DNA from 2 places in the Halanaerobium sehlinense genome. Region 1 is predicted to be linked to the other one. Evidence: a T-box and tRNA genes for the amino acid it is inferred to sense, from the RefSeq annotation. Region 1 holds a T-box; the other holds one or more tRNA genes.
The links. The T-box of region 1 lies ahead of ACZ446_RS05320 (valine--tRNA ligase). A T-box ahead of a tRNA ligase gene usually reads a tRNA of that ligase, here a tRNA-Val.
Positions count from the first base shown of each region.

Region 1 (7,625 bases):
CTTTACCTGCCTACATAACAGCATATTTTTTAATTGGTTATCCAGTTCTTAAATCTGCTGTCTTTAATATTGGAGATGGACAGATTTTTGATGAAAACTTTTTAATGGTCATTGCTACTATTGGTGCTTTTGGAATACAGGAATATCCAGAAGCTGTAGCAGTTATGCTTTTTTATATGGTGGGAGAGTTATTTCAGGAAAGGGCTGTTAATAATTCCCGTCGTTCAATTAAAGATTTGATGGATATTAAGGCTGAATCTGCAAACTTAATTAAAGATGAAAAAATTATTGAAGTAAAACCTGAAGAGCTAAATGTTGGTGATTTAATTGCTGTTAAAGCAGGTGAAAAAATTCCTGTTGATGGAGAAGTAGTTAGTGGAGAAACAGCCCTCGAAACTTCAGCTCTGACAGGGGAATCACTACCTAAAGATGTAGGAGAAGGTGATCAGGTTTTAAGTGGGATGATAAATTTAAATAAATTAATAACAGTTCGAGTTACTAAAAAATATAATGATTCCACTGTTAAAAAAATATTAGAACTGGTTGAAAATGCTAGCTCCAAAAAAGCTCCAACTGAGCAGTTTATCAGTAAGTTTGCTCGTTATTATACACCATTTGTAGTTTTAACAGCAGTTTTAGTTGCTGTACTGCCTCCCTTATTTACTGGGGCCGCTTTTAGTCAGTGGTTTTATCGCTCTCTAATTTTCTTAGTAGTTTCCTGTCCCTGTGCTCTTGTTGTTTCTATTCCTCTTGGTTTTTTTGGAGGAATTGGCCTTGCCTCAAAAAATGGGATTTTAGTTAAAGGTGGGAATTATCTAGAGGCTCTAAATGAACTGGATACCATAGTATTCGACAAAACTGGAACAATAACAGAAGGTGATTTTAAAGTAACTGAGGTCAATATTGAATCTGATCACAGTCGTCAGGAAATTCTAGAGATGGCTGCAGAGGTAGAGCAGTTTTCAAATCATCCAATAGCACAGTCTATTGTTGCTGCTGCTGATAGCTATCAGAAACATTCTACCGAAAGTGATTACGAGGAGATTTCTGGAGCAGGAATTAAAGCTGTACTTGATAATAATCAAATTTTAGCAGGAAATGAAAGACTTATGCAGAAAAATAATATTAACTTCCAAAAAGTTAAAAGTACGGGAACTGCAGTTTATTTAGCAAAAAATGGTGAGTTTTTAGCTTCAATTGTTATTTCTGACCAACTAAAAAATGATGCAGAATCTGCATTTGCAGCACTTAAAGAATTTGGTATAAATAATCTAGCGATGTTAACAGGTGATAACAAGGAAACTGCGGCCGAAGTTGCTGCCAAACTTGGTTTGGATAATTTTTATGCAGAATTATTACCGGATCAGAAAGTTGCTAAGGTAGAAGAACTTTTAAATAGTTCAAAAAAATTGGCTTTTGTTGGTGATGGGATTAATGATGCACCTGTGCTGGCCCGATCTGATCTGGGTATTGCAATGGGAGGGCTTGGTTCAGATGCAGCAATTGAGGCAGCAGATGTTGTTTTAATGACCGATGAGCCGTCTAAAATAGTTACTGCCTTAAACATTGCCGCCAGGACAAAGCGTTTAGTCTGGCAAAATATAATAATGGCCCTCTCTATTAAAGCTGCAGTTATGATTTTAAGTATTTTTGGTTTGGCTTCAATGTGGGCAGCAGTTTTTGCAGATGTAGGAGTTGCTTTAATGGCTGTGTTTAATGTAATGAGAATTTTAAGAACTAAAGATATTTAATTGGAGTGAGGATTATGACAGCAGAACTGAAAGAAAAAACAATGTGTGATATATGTGAAGTTTTTAATCCAGATAATCAGGTTGTCCAGCTGATGAAAGAAAAAAAATTAAATGATGAAGTAGTTTATGATCTGGCAGAATTGTTTAAAACTATGGGAGATCCAACCAGAATCAAAATTCTTTATGCCCTTAAGGAAAGAGAACTTTGTGTTTGTGACCTTTCAGAACTGCTTGATATGAGCTCTTCTGCTATTTCTCACCAGCTGCGTGTTTTAAGAAATAATAAGCTTGTTAAATATCGTAAAGAAGGACGTTCAGTCTATTATTCTCTTGATGATGACCATGTGATGTGTCTTTTTGGTCAGGGGCTTGAGCATGTGCTTGAAGATAAGTAAAGATATTGTAAAGGAAGATTAGATGTCTAAAATTAATGCAGTACTTCTTGCAGGAGGTAAGAGCAGCCGCTTTGGTGATTCTGATAAAGCCATAATTCCATTTGCAGGAACGACTTTAATTGAATATATTTATGCTCATTTAAATAATAATTTTAATAGAGTGATTATTATTGGGTCTAAGGATAAATATTCTTTTATCAAAGGTGCAGAAATTAGAGATGATATTTACCAAAATAAAGGTCCCTTAGCCGGAATTTATACCGGCTTATATTACTCTGAGACTAATTATAATTTTATCTGCGGCTGTGATATGCCTTTTTTGAGCTCAAGTTATTTTAATTATTTGAAATCAGTACTTGCCGCTGAAAAAAATGTTGAAATTATCGTACCTCAGTTTAACGGTTTTTTAGAACCATTAGCTGCAGTTTATAATTATTCTTTACTTAAAAGAATTCAGGATGAAATAATAAATGACAACTTAAGGATCAAATCTTTTTATAAAAGGGCTAAAAAGAAAATTTTAAGTGAAACCAACTTAGAAAAAAAATTTGATTTAAAAAGATTATTTTTTAATTTAAATTATCCAGATGATTTAGAAAAGGCTTTAAAATATTTAGAGGGGGTAGATAGAATTGAAAAATAACAGACCCAATTCCATTTTAAATAAAAAAATAATAATTTCAATTTCTGTTTTTATATTAATTTTATTTTTGTCAGTTTCAGCAGCAGCCCAAATCGAACTTGAAGAGACAGAATATCATAGTTTTAAACTTGAAAACAATATGCAGTTTATGGTTTTTCCGGACCATTCAATCCCTTTAATTAGGTATTCAATCTACTATAATGTGGGATCAATTGATGAAATGGAAGGTGAAACTGGGATTTCTCATTTCTTAGAACATCTAATGTTTACAGGAACCAAAAATTTACCAGAAGGTGAAATTGATGATCTAATTTCTTCAGTTGGCGGCCATTTAAATGCAGCTACAACCTATGATTATACTTATTATTATCATGAAGTTCCTACTGCAGCCCTTGAACTGGCTGCTGCTTTAGAAGCGGATAGAATGCGAAATTTAAATTTTAACAATCAGGAAGTAGATAGAGAGCGAGAAGTTATTAAGCAGGAAAGAAGAATGAGGGTAGACAACAGTATTTTTTCTAAAGGTTTTGAAGAAATAAAAGCTCATGCATTTTCAGATACTTATTTAGAATATGGTATCATTGGTTGGATGGAAGATATTAGTAATATTTCTACAGCAGAATTACAGAATCATTATCAGCGTTATTATTCACCTAATAATGCTTTAGTTGTTGTTAGTGGTGATGTAGAAGCTGAAGCAGTTAAAAAACTGGCGCAAAAATATTATTCTAATTTTAAGCCTGCAGAAATAGAAAGAAAGAACTTTGAATTTCCAGAGCAAAAAACTGAAAAAGAATATACTGTTAAGTTAAATACAAATATTCCTTATGCTCTTCAGCTTTATCAAATACCAGCAGCTGACAATTTAGACTTAACCGCAGTAGAAATTTTTCTGGATATTCTGGCAAATAATCAGAGTTCCCGTTTAAAAGAAAAACTGCAGAAAAGAGAGGGGATTATCCTGGATAGTGGTGCTTTTGTTAATCCACTCCGCAAAAATTCATTTGCTCTAATCTATTTTATTCCTTCTAATCCAGACTTAGTTGAAAAAGCACAGCAGGCTTTTGATAGTGAACTACAGCAGATTTTTAATCAGGGAATAACAGAAGAGGAATTTGAAATAGTAAAAAAACAGTATCAAAAATCTTTAATTTTTTCACAAAAAAATATTGAGTCAACAGCATCAACTTATGCTGTAAATAAAATTCGCTTTGACAATCCAGAACTGCTGCAGCAAAAAATCGAATATATAAATAATTTAACAAAAGCAGAAGTTGTAAAGATTGCAGAGAAATATTTCAATCAGAATCAGCGGACAAAAGGGTATATTTTACCTGAAGCTAAAGGTGGTGCTCAGCAGTGAAAAAAACAAATAAAGTTATAGCTCTGGCCCTGATTATAATATTCTTATTAACTTTCAGTGCAGTAGCTCAGAATCAGAAGTTTAGTCCAGAATATTTTCGTGACTTAGCAGATGTAGTAAATAAAAAGCCCGAAATAGAAATACCCGATTATGAACTTTTCGAATTAGAAAATGGGATGAGATTTTATTTAGCTCGGGATAGGAGTCTGCCAATTTTTGAGATCAAAGGTTATATTGATGCTGGAAAAATAAATGAGAATAAAAAGAATGCCGGTATAACTTCTTTAATGACAGAATTGATGCTTTTAGCATCAGAAAATTATAGTGAGCAGGAACTATCACTTTTTAAAGAAATCAATGCTTTATCCTTAAATCTGGGAGCTGGTTTTGACCGAATTTCTATCAGCGGTAATTCCCTAAAAACTGAAAGCAGTGAACTCATTTCTTTACTGGCTGAAACTTTAATTAGACCTAAATTTGAGGGAGATCATTTTGCTAGAACTGTTAAAGAATCTCAGCAGTTTTATCGACAGCGTTTCTATAATGATTCTGCTCTTTTAAATATGCATTTCTTTAAAAACTTATATGGAGAACATCCTTATGGCTACAACAATGATTATAATTTGATCCTTGATTTTTTAAGTCGGGTCAAATCAGAGGATATATTAGATTTTTATCAAAAAACTATTAGACCTGAGGATATTTCAATTGCAGTAAGCGGAGACTTTGAATTAGAAGAAATAAAAAAAGAGATTAGCAACAATTTTTCCAGCTGGAAAAACACTGAAACGGAACCTGCAAAAAAATATGTAAATGTAAATCTTGAACTACATCAAAAAATAATAATTGTTAATAAGCCAGATGCAACTCAGGCTAATATGAGAATGGGCTATAATTTTTACAGCAGTAAATTCCCCAAAAAAATTCCATTCATGATGGGTAATCTGATTTTTGGAAGTGGTGGGTTTACCAGCCGCTTGATGGGTAATTTGCGTAATGAAAAAGGCTATGTTTATGGAATAAACGCTCAGACTAACTACAATGATCATGGTGGAGCTTATTTTATAAATTTAAGTCTTGAGCCTGGAAAAGCATTAGCAGGCATGGAAGCTGTTAAAGAAGAAATTTTTAAAATTAAAAATGGAACTGAAGCATTTAAAGAAGAAGAATTATTTGAAAATATTAATCTATATAATGCAATTTTTCCAAAAGCCTATCAGCATCAAATTGATGTATTAGACCAAATAGTTTATCAAAAAGAATTTAACAATAAGTCAGAACAGTATATAAATGACATTATCAAGCAGTATAATGGACTTGAGGTAGAAGAGGTTCAGAAAATTTATGCGGAAGAGCTTTACCCGGAGATAATTTTTACGGTAATTGTTGGTCCAAAGGAAGAGATTCTACCTCAATTTAAAGAAGCTGGTCTAGAAGTTGAAGTGATTGAGGACTCAGCAGTAAATTAATTGGTCTGATCAGAGATTATTAAAATGAGATTTTTAACTCTTGACAGCAGACTGGATTATAAGATATTATAGTAACGATAGCTGAATAATTAAAAACATTGATGAGAAGTAGTAATTTTCTCTTAAACTGAAAGAGAACGGAATCCAGCGGCTGTAAGATTCCGGCAGCAGAAGAGAAATGAAGTCGTCTCTGAGTTTTACTGACCAGGCAGATTATAACTGGACTAACATTCTATGATCTGTATTAATCAGTAACGGCACAGCAGTCGTTAAAAAATGAGAGCTTTCTGGATTAACAGGAAGAACTAAGGTGGTACCGCGAATTTAATGCTCTTTCGTCCTTAATAGGATGGAAGGGCTTTTTTTATTTGCAGCAGATTTAGCTGCAGGTTGGATTAAATTCAATTTAATAATTTAATGGAGGGGAATAAAAGTGGAAAATTTAGAAAAAACTTATGATCCGGCTAAAAGTGAAGATAAATGGTATGAATACTGGCTGGAAAACAATTATTTTGCACCAAGAGAAGAAATAGAAGACGAGAAGGGGACTTTTAGTATTGTAATGCCTCCCCCAAATATCACAGGGCAGCTGCATATGGGACATGCTCTGGATAATACTCTGCAGGATATTTTAACCCGCTGGAAAAGGATGCAGGGCTATCGCTCTCTTTGGCTGCCTGGAACTGACCATGCAAGTATTGCAACTGAGGTCAAAGTTGTAGATAAAATGCGGGAAGAGGGTGTTGAGAAAGAAGACATGACCAGGAATGAATTTCTAGAAAAAGCCTGGGAATGGAAAGAAGAATATGGAACTAGAATTACCAATCAGTTAAAGAAAATGGGTTCTTCCTGTGACTGGTCAAGAGAAAGATTTACCTTAGATGAAGGCTGCTCAGATGCAGTTGAGGAAGTATTTATCAAATTATATGAAGAAGGTTTAATTTATCAGGGAGATTATATAGTTAACTGGTGTCCTAGCTGTCATACAACTTTAAGTGATATTGAGGTTGAACATAAGGAAACTGAAGGTAAGTTTTACCACTACAAATATCCATATAAAGACCGGGAAGGATATATAACAATTGCTACTACCAGACCGGAAACAATGCTCGGAGATACTGCAATTGCAGTTCACCCTTCTGATGAGCGCTACAAAGATCTGGTTGGGGAAAAGGTGATTGTTCCTTTAGTTAATCGCGAAATCGAAATTATTGCTGACGAATATGTAGATAGCGAATTTGGAACCGGTATGGTTAAGGTTACACCTGCCCATGACCCAAATGACTTCGAAATCGGCCGCCGCAATGATTTAGAAATTGTAGAAGTTATTGATGAAGATGCTAAAATGACAGAAGCCGCTGGAGAGGCTTATGCTGGTCTTGACCGCTATGAAGCCCGCCAAAAAGTGATTGAAGACCTTGAAAAAGAGGGGCTGCTGGTTAAAATTGAAGACCACATGCATAATGTTGGAGAATGCTACCGCTGTGACACAGTAATTGAACCTTTAATTTCCAAGCAGTGGTTTGTTAAAATGCAGCCGCTGGCAGAACCGGCCATTAAAGCTGTAGAAGAAAGCGATATCAACTTTGTGCCAGACCGTTTTTCAAAAGTATATATGAACTGGATGAACAACATCCGCGACTGGTGTATTTCACGTCAGCTCTGGTGGGGACATCGAATTCCGGTTTATTACTGTAATGATTGTGATGAGGTAATAGTTAGCAAAGAAAAGCCTGAAGTCTGTCCTAACTGCGGCAGCAGCAATCTGCGTCAGGACGAAGACGTTTTAGACACCTGGTTCTCATCTGCTCTCTGGCCGTTTTCAACTTTAGGTTGGCCGGAAGATACTGATGATTTAAAGAGTTTTTACCCGACTGATGTTTTAGTAACAGGTAGAGATATTATTTTCTTCTGGGTTGCCAGAATGATCTTTATGGGTCTTAAATTTCAGGATCAAAAACCTTTCTCAGATATCTATATCCATGGATTAATCCGTGATGCTCA
Region 1 is NZ_AP042442.1:1,092,476-1,100,100, forward strand. Features, by position in the region: gene ACZ446_RS05295 (heavy metal translocating P-type ATPase) at 1-1,751, shown strand, start outside; gene ACZ446_RS05300 (ArsR/SmtB family transcription factor) at 1,766-2,146, shown strand; gene mobA (molybdenum cofactor guanylyltransferase) at 2,169-2,789, shown strand; gene ACZ446_RS05310 (M16 family metallopeptidase) at 2,779-4,152, shown strand; gene ACZ446_RS05315 (M16 family metallopeptidase) at 4,149-5,621, shown strand; T-box leader at 5,711-5,967, shown strand; gene ACZ446_RS05320 (valine--tRNA ligase) at 6,055-7,625, shown strand, end outside.

Region 2 (7,625 bases), 610 kb from region 1:
AGCTGTAGTCTTTACTCTTTTAGCAATACCCTTGTGTGTTTTTTGCTTTGGCATGATTTAACCTCCTAATACTGTAATAATTATAAAGATAAATAGCTGTAATTAATTAAAAATTTAGCTATCTAATTATTTACTGTTTGTCACTTTCTGGAGTTAGAAACATCATCATATTTCTACCTTCCATTTTAGGCTTACTCTCGACTTTACCAATATCTTTAGTCTGTTCAATTAAACGATCCATAAGATCATATCCCAATTCCTTATGCATCATTTCTCTTCCTCTAAAGCGGATTCTTACCTTAACTTTATCTTTATTGTTGAGGAATCTACGGGCCTGCTTTAATTTAACATTAAAGTCATGATCTTCAATTTTAACACCCATCTGAACTTCTTTAACGTTCATTACATTCTGGTTCTTTTTGGCTTCTTTTTCTTTCTTAGCCTGTTCGTACTTGTACTTACCGTAATCCATGATTCTACATACAGGTGGATTAGCCTGTGGAGCAACTTCTACTAAGTCCAAACCCTTTTCTGCTGCACTATCCAATGCTTCATTCAATGACTTGATCCCAATTTGCTCACCTTCTTGATCGATCAGACGAACCTCTTTTGCTCTAATACGATCATTAACTCTTAAATCATTAACGATATTTATGCACCTCCTGAGTGATATAAAAACGACAAATATACAAAAAACGAGTGGTAGAAACCACCCGTTAAATTCAATAATCAGCTAAAGATAGGCCATCTCTTAAGATAAGCCTACTATTCCCGCAGAAAGCCCAAAGCTTGCGAAAATACTGATATTAACCAGTTCTGACTGGTGAGAAACAGGTGTTTCTACTTTCTTTTCCTTAATTAGTATAGCACAGGGGCCTGACTCTGTCAAGAAAAAAATATTTGATTCCCGATTCTTTATCAGACTGCTGTAATTAAACTTTAAACTTATATTTGTTTTAAAAGCATATCCAAAATTTCATCAGCTGGATCTATAATTTTTTTAAAATCAGAATTGATTTCGGATTTTAAATATGGGAGATGGGTACAACCAAGCAAAAGCTGGTCTGCTCCCATTTTTTGAAAAGAGTCGATTAATTCTTTCAATCCATATTTATTATATATTTCTTGTGGCTCTATTTCTGCTTCAATTGCATTAATGATCGGCATTATTCCAGCAGTTATAAATTCTAGTTCAGGATTTTTTGCTCTAATTATTTTTTCTATATTTGTAGCACTCTGTGAATTTGCTGCTAAAACCCCAATTTTATTTACTTGAGAAATTTCAATTTTTTTATAAACATCTAAAGGTGTTAAAATAGGAAGTTTTGATTCCTGTATTAGTTTATTTGTTTCTAAAACACCACTCAATGAATTACAATAAATTATTACTGCATCAGCACCAAGAGATTTAAGCTTCAAAATTTTTTCTAAAGTTACAGTCTGAAGTTTCTTGGGATTTATATACTGCAATTTATTTTGCTCCTCTGAGCTTGCTGAAGTAGAAGCTGATAAAACCTCATATCCTTGAAGACTGTAATATTTATGACCCAGCATTGTATCATAGGGAGTACCTGCAATTACTGCTAATTTAATATCTTTCAAAAACTCAACCCCTTTCAAAAAATCAATTATACCCCGACCTAAAAACCGAGGTATAACTGAAAAACATCACTTAATAACTATAATCAATGAGCTGTTTATTTAAGCTGCAGATTAATATATAAGACGAGCATACTATTCTTGAATATCATCCTGACTGATTGTTTTAGCTTCAATTTCCTGTAAAATCTTACCCTTAAATTCGGAAAGTTTACTTGTTCCTAAATCACCTTCACGTCTATCACGCACAGAAACTGTTCCGTTTTCTTCTTCTCTACCACCTACAATTAACATGTAAGGAATCTGCTTCACCTGGGCATCTCTAATCTTATAACCAACCTGCTCAGAGCGGCTGTCAACTTCAACTCTAATCTCTTCATCACTTAAAGCTTCTTTAACTTTTAGTGCATAATCTATCTGATCATCAGAAACTGGAATAATTTCGACCTGTACCGGCGCAATCCAGGTTGGGAAGGCACCCGCAAAATGCTCAATTAAAATTCCAATAAAACGCTCAATACTACCATAGATTGCTCTATGAATCATTGCTGGACGGTGTTCTTCTCCATCCTGACCAATATAGCTGAGGTCAAATCTTTCTGGCATCTGGAAATCAAGCTGAATAGTTCCACACTGCCAGGTTCTGCCGATACTATCCTCTAAATGGAAATCAATTTTAGGACCATAAAAAGCTCCATCACCTTCGTTAATCTCATAATCTAAACTATTTCTTTCAATTGAGTTTTTAAGAGCTTTGATCGCTCTATCCCACTGCTCATCAGATCCCATAGCCTTTTCGGGCTTGGTGCTCAATTCAACCTTGTAGTTAAAACCAAAAGCGCTATATAATCTATCTACAAGTTTAATAACCCCACTAAGCTCATCTTCAATCTGATCCGGCAGACAGTAAATATGAGCATCATCCTGGGTAAAACTGCGGACTCTCATTAAACCATGAAGGGCACCTGACATTTCATGGCGGTGCACCAATCCTAATTCGGCCATCCTAATTGGAAGCTCACGGTAGCTGTGCATTGAATCTTTATAAACTAAAATTCCACCAGGACAGTTCATAGGCTTCACAGCATGTGCTTCTCCATCAATTTCGGTAAAGTACATATTGTCTTTGTAGTGATCCCAGTGACCTGACTGATGCCAGAGTGATTCATCCAGAATAATTGGTGTTTTAATTTCTTCATAACCAGCCTTGCGGTGCTCTTCTTTCCAAAAATCAACCAATTCGTTTCTTAAAGCCATTCCCTTTGGATGGAAGAATGGAAATCCCTTACCTTCGTCCTGAATACTGAAAAGATCTAATTCTTTACCTAATTTTCGGTGATCTCTTTTTTTAGCCTCTTCCATTCTATTAATATATTTTTCTAAATCTTTTTCGCTGGCAAATGCTGTTCCATAAATCCGCTGCAGCATCTCATTGTTTTCATCTCCCCGCCAGTAAGCCCCGGCTACATTCATCAGTTTAAATGCTTTAACATAGCCTGTTGATGGAAGGTGAGGTCCGCGGCATAAATCAACATAATCACCCTGGAAATAGAGGCTGATCATCTGATCATCTAACTCATTAATTAACTCCAACTTATATTTTTCATTTCTTTCTTCCATTAAAGCTATCGCTTCAGCTCTTGGCAGAACCTTTCTTTCAATTTCAATGTCTTCGTCAATAATTTTCTGCATTTCTGCTTCAATTTTCTCTAATGATTCCTCGTTAATTGTTTCATCTAAATTAAAATCATAATAAAAACCATCATCAATAGCAGGTCCAATTGCTACCTGAACATTATCATATAACCTCTTAACAGCCTGAGCCATTACATGAGAAGCAGTGTGTCTAAGAATTTCTAATGCTTCATCACTATCAATTGTAATGATTGAAAGCTCAATATCTTCTTCGATCGGATAATTAGCGTCTACCTCTTCCCCATCTACTACACCTGCAACTGCATCTCTACCTAAACCACTACCAATTGAATAAGCAACATCTTCAACTGTTGTTCCAGACTCATATTCTTTAACTGATCCATCTGGTAGTGTTACTTTTACTTTTTCCATTTAATTTCCTCCTCAAATTTTACTAATCCTTAATTCTAATGTAATAATCTTATATAAAATAAAAAAATCCCTCATCTCAGATTAGAGACGACGGATTCGCGGTTCCACTCTAGTTAATAATAATTAGAAGCATCATAAATATTATAACAGCTAAAATTATTATTCACTCAATAAGATAACGGTTTAACCGAATAGAAATACTTGATTCTTCCTATCAGCTCCAGGGTGGTTTTCAATTTAATGATCAGTTATGTGCTCTCAGCCGCCGGCACAATTCTCTTTTAACTGCCAAGTAAATCTACTCTTCCCTATCAAGGCTTTTATGATCTTTATTTTTTATCATTATATTCTTAATTACTCTAAAAGTCAAATATTTTTTACTTAAGTTTAGTAAGTTTTTTGACATAAAAAAAATCCAGAGCAGAAAACTACTCTGAAATATAATTTCTAATTAAACTGTATAACTTTTCAGTTCAGCATTAATTAACCAAAAAGTGGTGCCGGGGGTCGGGCTCGAACCGACACGGGAATAAATTCCCACCGGATTTTAAGTCCGATGCGTCTGCCAATTCCGCCACCCCGGCCTGTTATTAAAATGGTGTTGGTAAGTGGATTCGAACCACTGGCCTCTACGATGTCAACGTAGCGCTCTGACCAACTGAGCTATACCAACTTAAAAGATTAAGTCAGCATTTCCAAGTCTTACATTACAACTATTTATTTTCAGCAATATCTGATAATAAATAATAAAAGTTAAATATGTATAAAAGTGGTGCCGGGGGTCGGGCTCGAACCGACACGGGAATAAATTCCCACCGGATTTTAAGTCCGATGCGTCTGCCAATTCCGCCACCCCGGCCTGTAAAATATTTAACTTAGAACATTATGTATTATATCAATGAAAATTTAATTTGTAAAGTAAAATTGGAGGCGGCAGACGGATTTGAACCGACGAATAAAGGATTTGCAGTCCTAATTACCGTTTCCGCTTCGCTTTTTTCACTTGCGACATTTTGTATTATATCAACGGTTCATAGGGTTGTCAAGAAAAAATTAAAAAAAGTTTTATTGCGTATATATACCCTTTCCGAAAGAAAATGGCACTTTCCCGGCACTTAGCTTACCGGGAGTGCTTTTTTTGATTAGTTATACATAAAAAGAATTTTATAGATTAAATGTAATTATTTTAATCATCAATACTATTTTCAACAATCTGGATTTCTTCTTCAGTTAAATTAGATAATTTATAAACTATCTGATCTATTTCATTGTCAATTTTTTTAATCTCATTTTCTAAATTGATAATTTCATGCTGCAGGTTTTCCCATTCTTTAACCACTTTTTTAAATACATGGTATTTACTATAACCAGGAATTTAAATATGTAAGGTGTTCTTAATAATGTTACTACTATTTTTATTATCTATCTCCTTTAACTGATCAGAGCTTAGATTTTCTAGATAGTATTTTATATGCCGCCTTTTGTATTTATTATTTTAAAATTAATTTTTATATAATTATTTTTTCAATTTCTTCTTTTGACATAGGCTTATAAAAATAATAACCCTGAATATAATCACAATTTAAACTTTTTAATATTTCTAGATCTTCTTTAGTTTCTATACCTTCACCAACAACTTTTACATTAAAGCTATGTGATAAATTTATTACTGTTTCAACAAGAGTTTTTGTTTTCCAATTCGTAATATCAGAAAGAAATGATTTATCTAATTTTAAAATATCTACTGGGAATTTTCCGAAATAACTTAAAGAAGAATAACCAGTACCAAAATCATCTAACACCACTAAAAACCCTAAGTCTTTTAATTTATTCAAAGCTTTTTCACGGATATTAATAACTGCCCTTTCGGTTACCTCTATTTCAACTAAATTATTAGGTACATCATAAAGCTTTGATACCTCTTCAATTTGTTTTATTATATCTGGATCATTAAGTTCACATGAAGATAGATTAATGCAAATTTTAATTTCATCATTACCCATAGAAATCCATTCTTTCAAAGTTTCAAATGCTTTTTCTAGAACCCACACCCCTATTTTTTTGATATATCTACTATTTATTGCCATTGGAATGAATTCATTTGGAGATATCAAACCTTTTTTAGGGTGATACCATCTAAGAAGTGCTTCTACAGCAACAATTTTTTCATTAACACTATCTACTTTTGGTTGAAATTCAAGAAAAAATTCATTATTTGATATCGCTTTTTCTAAATCTTTTTTTAATGACTCATAATATAATTTTTTTAAAAATATATCTTCATTATAAATCTTATAATCATCATTATTCGAATCAACTAAAGACATTGCGTGATGAGCCTTAGATAATAAATCCTCAGCATTCTCAGCTTGTTCAGGATATATTGAAGCTCCAATATTTATCTTTAATAAATAATTATACCCAGAATTAGCAACAAATTTCTTGAGCTCATTTAAAAATTCATTTATTTTTTCTTCAATGCTTAGATAATTATTTATATTGTTTGCATCTATTGAAAATAATACTAAAAATTGGTTTCCTCTATATAATGAAACAATATCTATATCAAGAAAAGAATTATTTATTTTATCTGCTATTTCTCTTATAAAATTATTACTATTACTATATCCTAGTATATTTATTATTTCACTTAAATTTCTAATTCTTGCATATATAACAACTAATTTTTCATTTTCATTAATATTTTTTATTTTTTCTATTAGATGTTGATGAAAGTAATTTTCATTTGTTAATCCTGTCAAATAATCATAATAAGCAAGATAATAGAGTTTCTCTTCAGTTTCATTATCAATTTTAAATCTTTTATTCATTTAAATCACTTCCTAAAAATAATAAAATACTAGTCATGACTAAAATTAATTTCACGTATTAAGAGATCAACACATTTCAATAAAACTATCAGCTAACTCTGAATCAAATAACTACTAAACTATTTTTTTATTCCGGATAATCCTTCTTTTTTGAACTTATTATATTATAGCACCTATCTTTAATCATAATATCATAAAAAGATAAAATAGTAATAATGCATACCAAATATTACATAAAAAATAAATGTTTATGGCTGCTTATAAAAGTATTCAAAACTATAGGTATGTTACGATTAATAAAAAATATTATAGAGTTACTACTTTTATTTATCTATACTTTATTTAGTCCTTTTGAGAACAAAACATCTAATCGTTTTTGCTATATTATCTTTTGGATTAAGTATTTTAAAATTTCCCCAAAAGATTTTGAATTTGTTTCTACAACAATAATTGTAATATATTATCATCTTTTCTCAAAACTTTTTCATTAATTTAATAATTCAATAAAAATAAAAAAAGTCCTTTATTAATTAAAAAGATCAACTAAATTAATAAAGTTGATCTTAAAAATAATTTATTCCTCTTAATTATTTAATAAATAATTTCAATTGCTTTTTTAAAGAAATAATTTTTAATAGGGTTTTGAAAATATAAAGCTGATAGAATTGGAATAGAGGATATTATAATTATTATAATTTTAAATATTTTTTTCTTCAGACTAGAATATCCATCTTTTTTAGAAATGTCCTGAATAATTTTTACAATATAACTTAAATAAGTTATAGAAATCATCATTAAAAAATTATAATAAATAAATCTTAAAACAAAATCTAAAAAAGATTTTTGTACAGGTAAAAACATAATTATAAAGTAAATTATATAATAGTAACTTCCCTCAAAGATAATATTTTTCCATATATTGTTTTCTCTAAATTTAGCATATTTCTCTTCTAGTTTAACTTCTTCAACACTCTTTTTTAATTCTAAAACAATTAATTTTTGATTAAAAAAATCTCTAGTTATTTTCTTTGGGTCTTTTAAAAAATTTTCATTTAATTCTTCTAAACTTAAATCACTCTTTTCTATTTTATTATAAGTCTCATTCAATTCTTCAAGATATCTTAATTT
Region 2 is NZ_AP042442.1:1,702,573-1,710,197, forward strand. Features, by position in the region: gene rpmI (50S ribosomal protein L35) at 1-54, opposite strand, end outside; gene infC (translation initiation factor IF-3) at 131-688, opposite strand; gene ACZ446_RS08200 (aspartate/glutamate racemase family protein) at 946-1,602, opposite strand; gene thrS (threonine--tRNA ligase) at 1,735-3,666, opposite strand; T-box leader at 3,747-3,990, opposite strand; tRNA gene ACZ446_RS08210 (tRNA-Leu) at 4,162-4,250, opposite strand; tRNA gene ACZ446_RS08215 (tRNA-Val) at 4,263-4,339, opposite strand; tRNA gene ACZ446_RS08220 (tRNA-Leu) at 4,437-4,525, opposite strand; gene ACZ446_RS08225 (hypothetical protein) at 4,853-5,005, opposite strand; gene ACZ446_RS08230 (putative bifunctional diguanylate cyclase/phosphodiesterase) at 5,175-6,497, opposite strand; gene ACZ446_RS08235 (hypothetical protein) at 7,089-7,625, opposite strand, start outside.
Region 2: it encodes a tRNA-Val, which carries the amino acid that the T-box ahead of ACZ446_RS05320 (valine--tRNA ligase) is inferred to sense. The anticodon was not compared.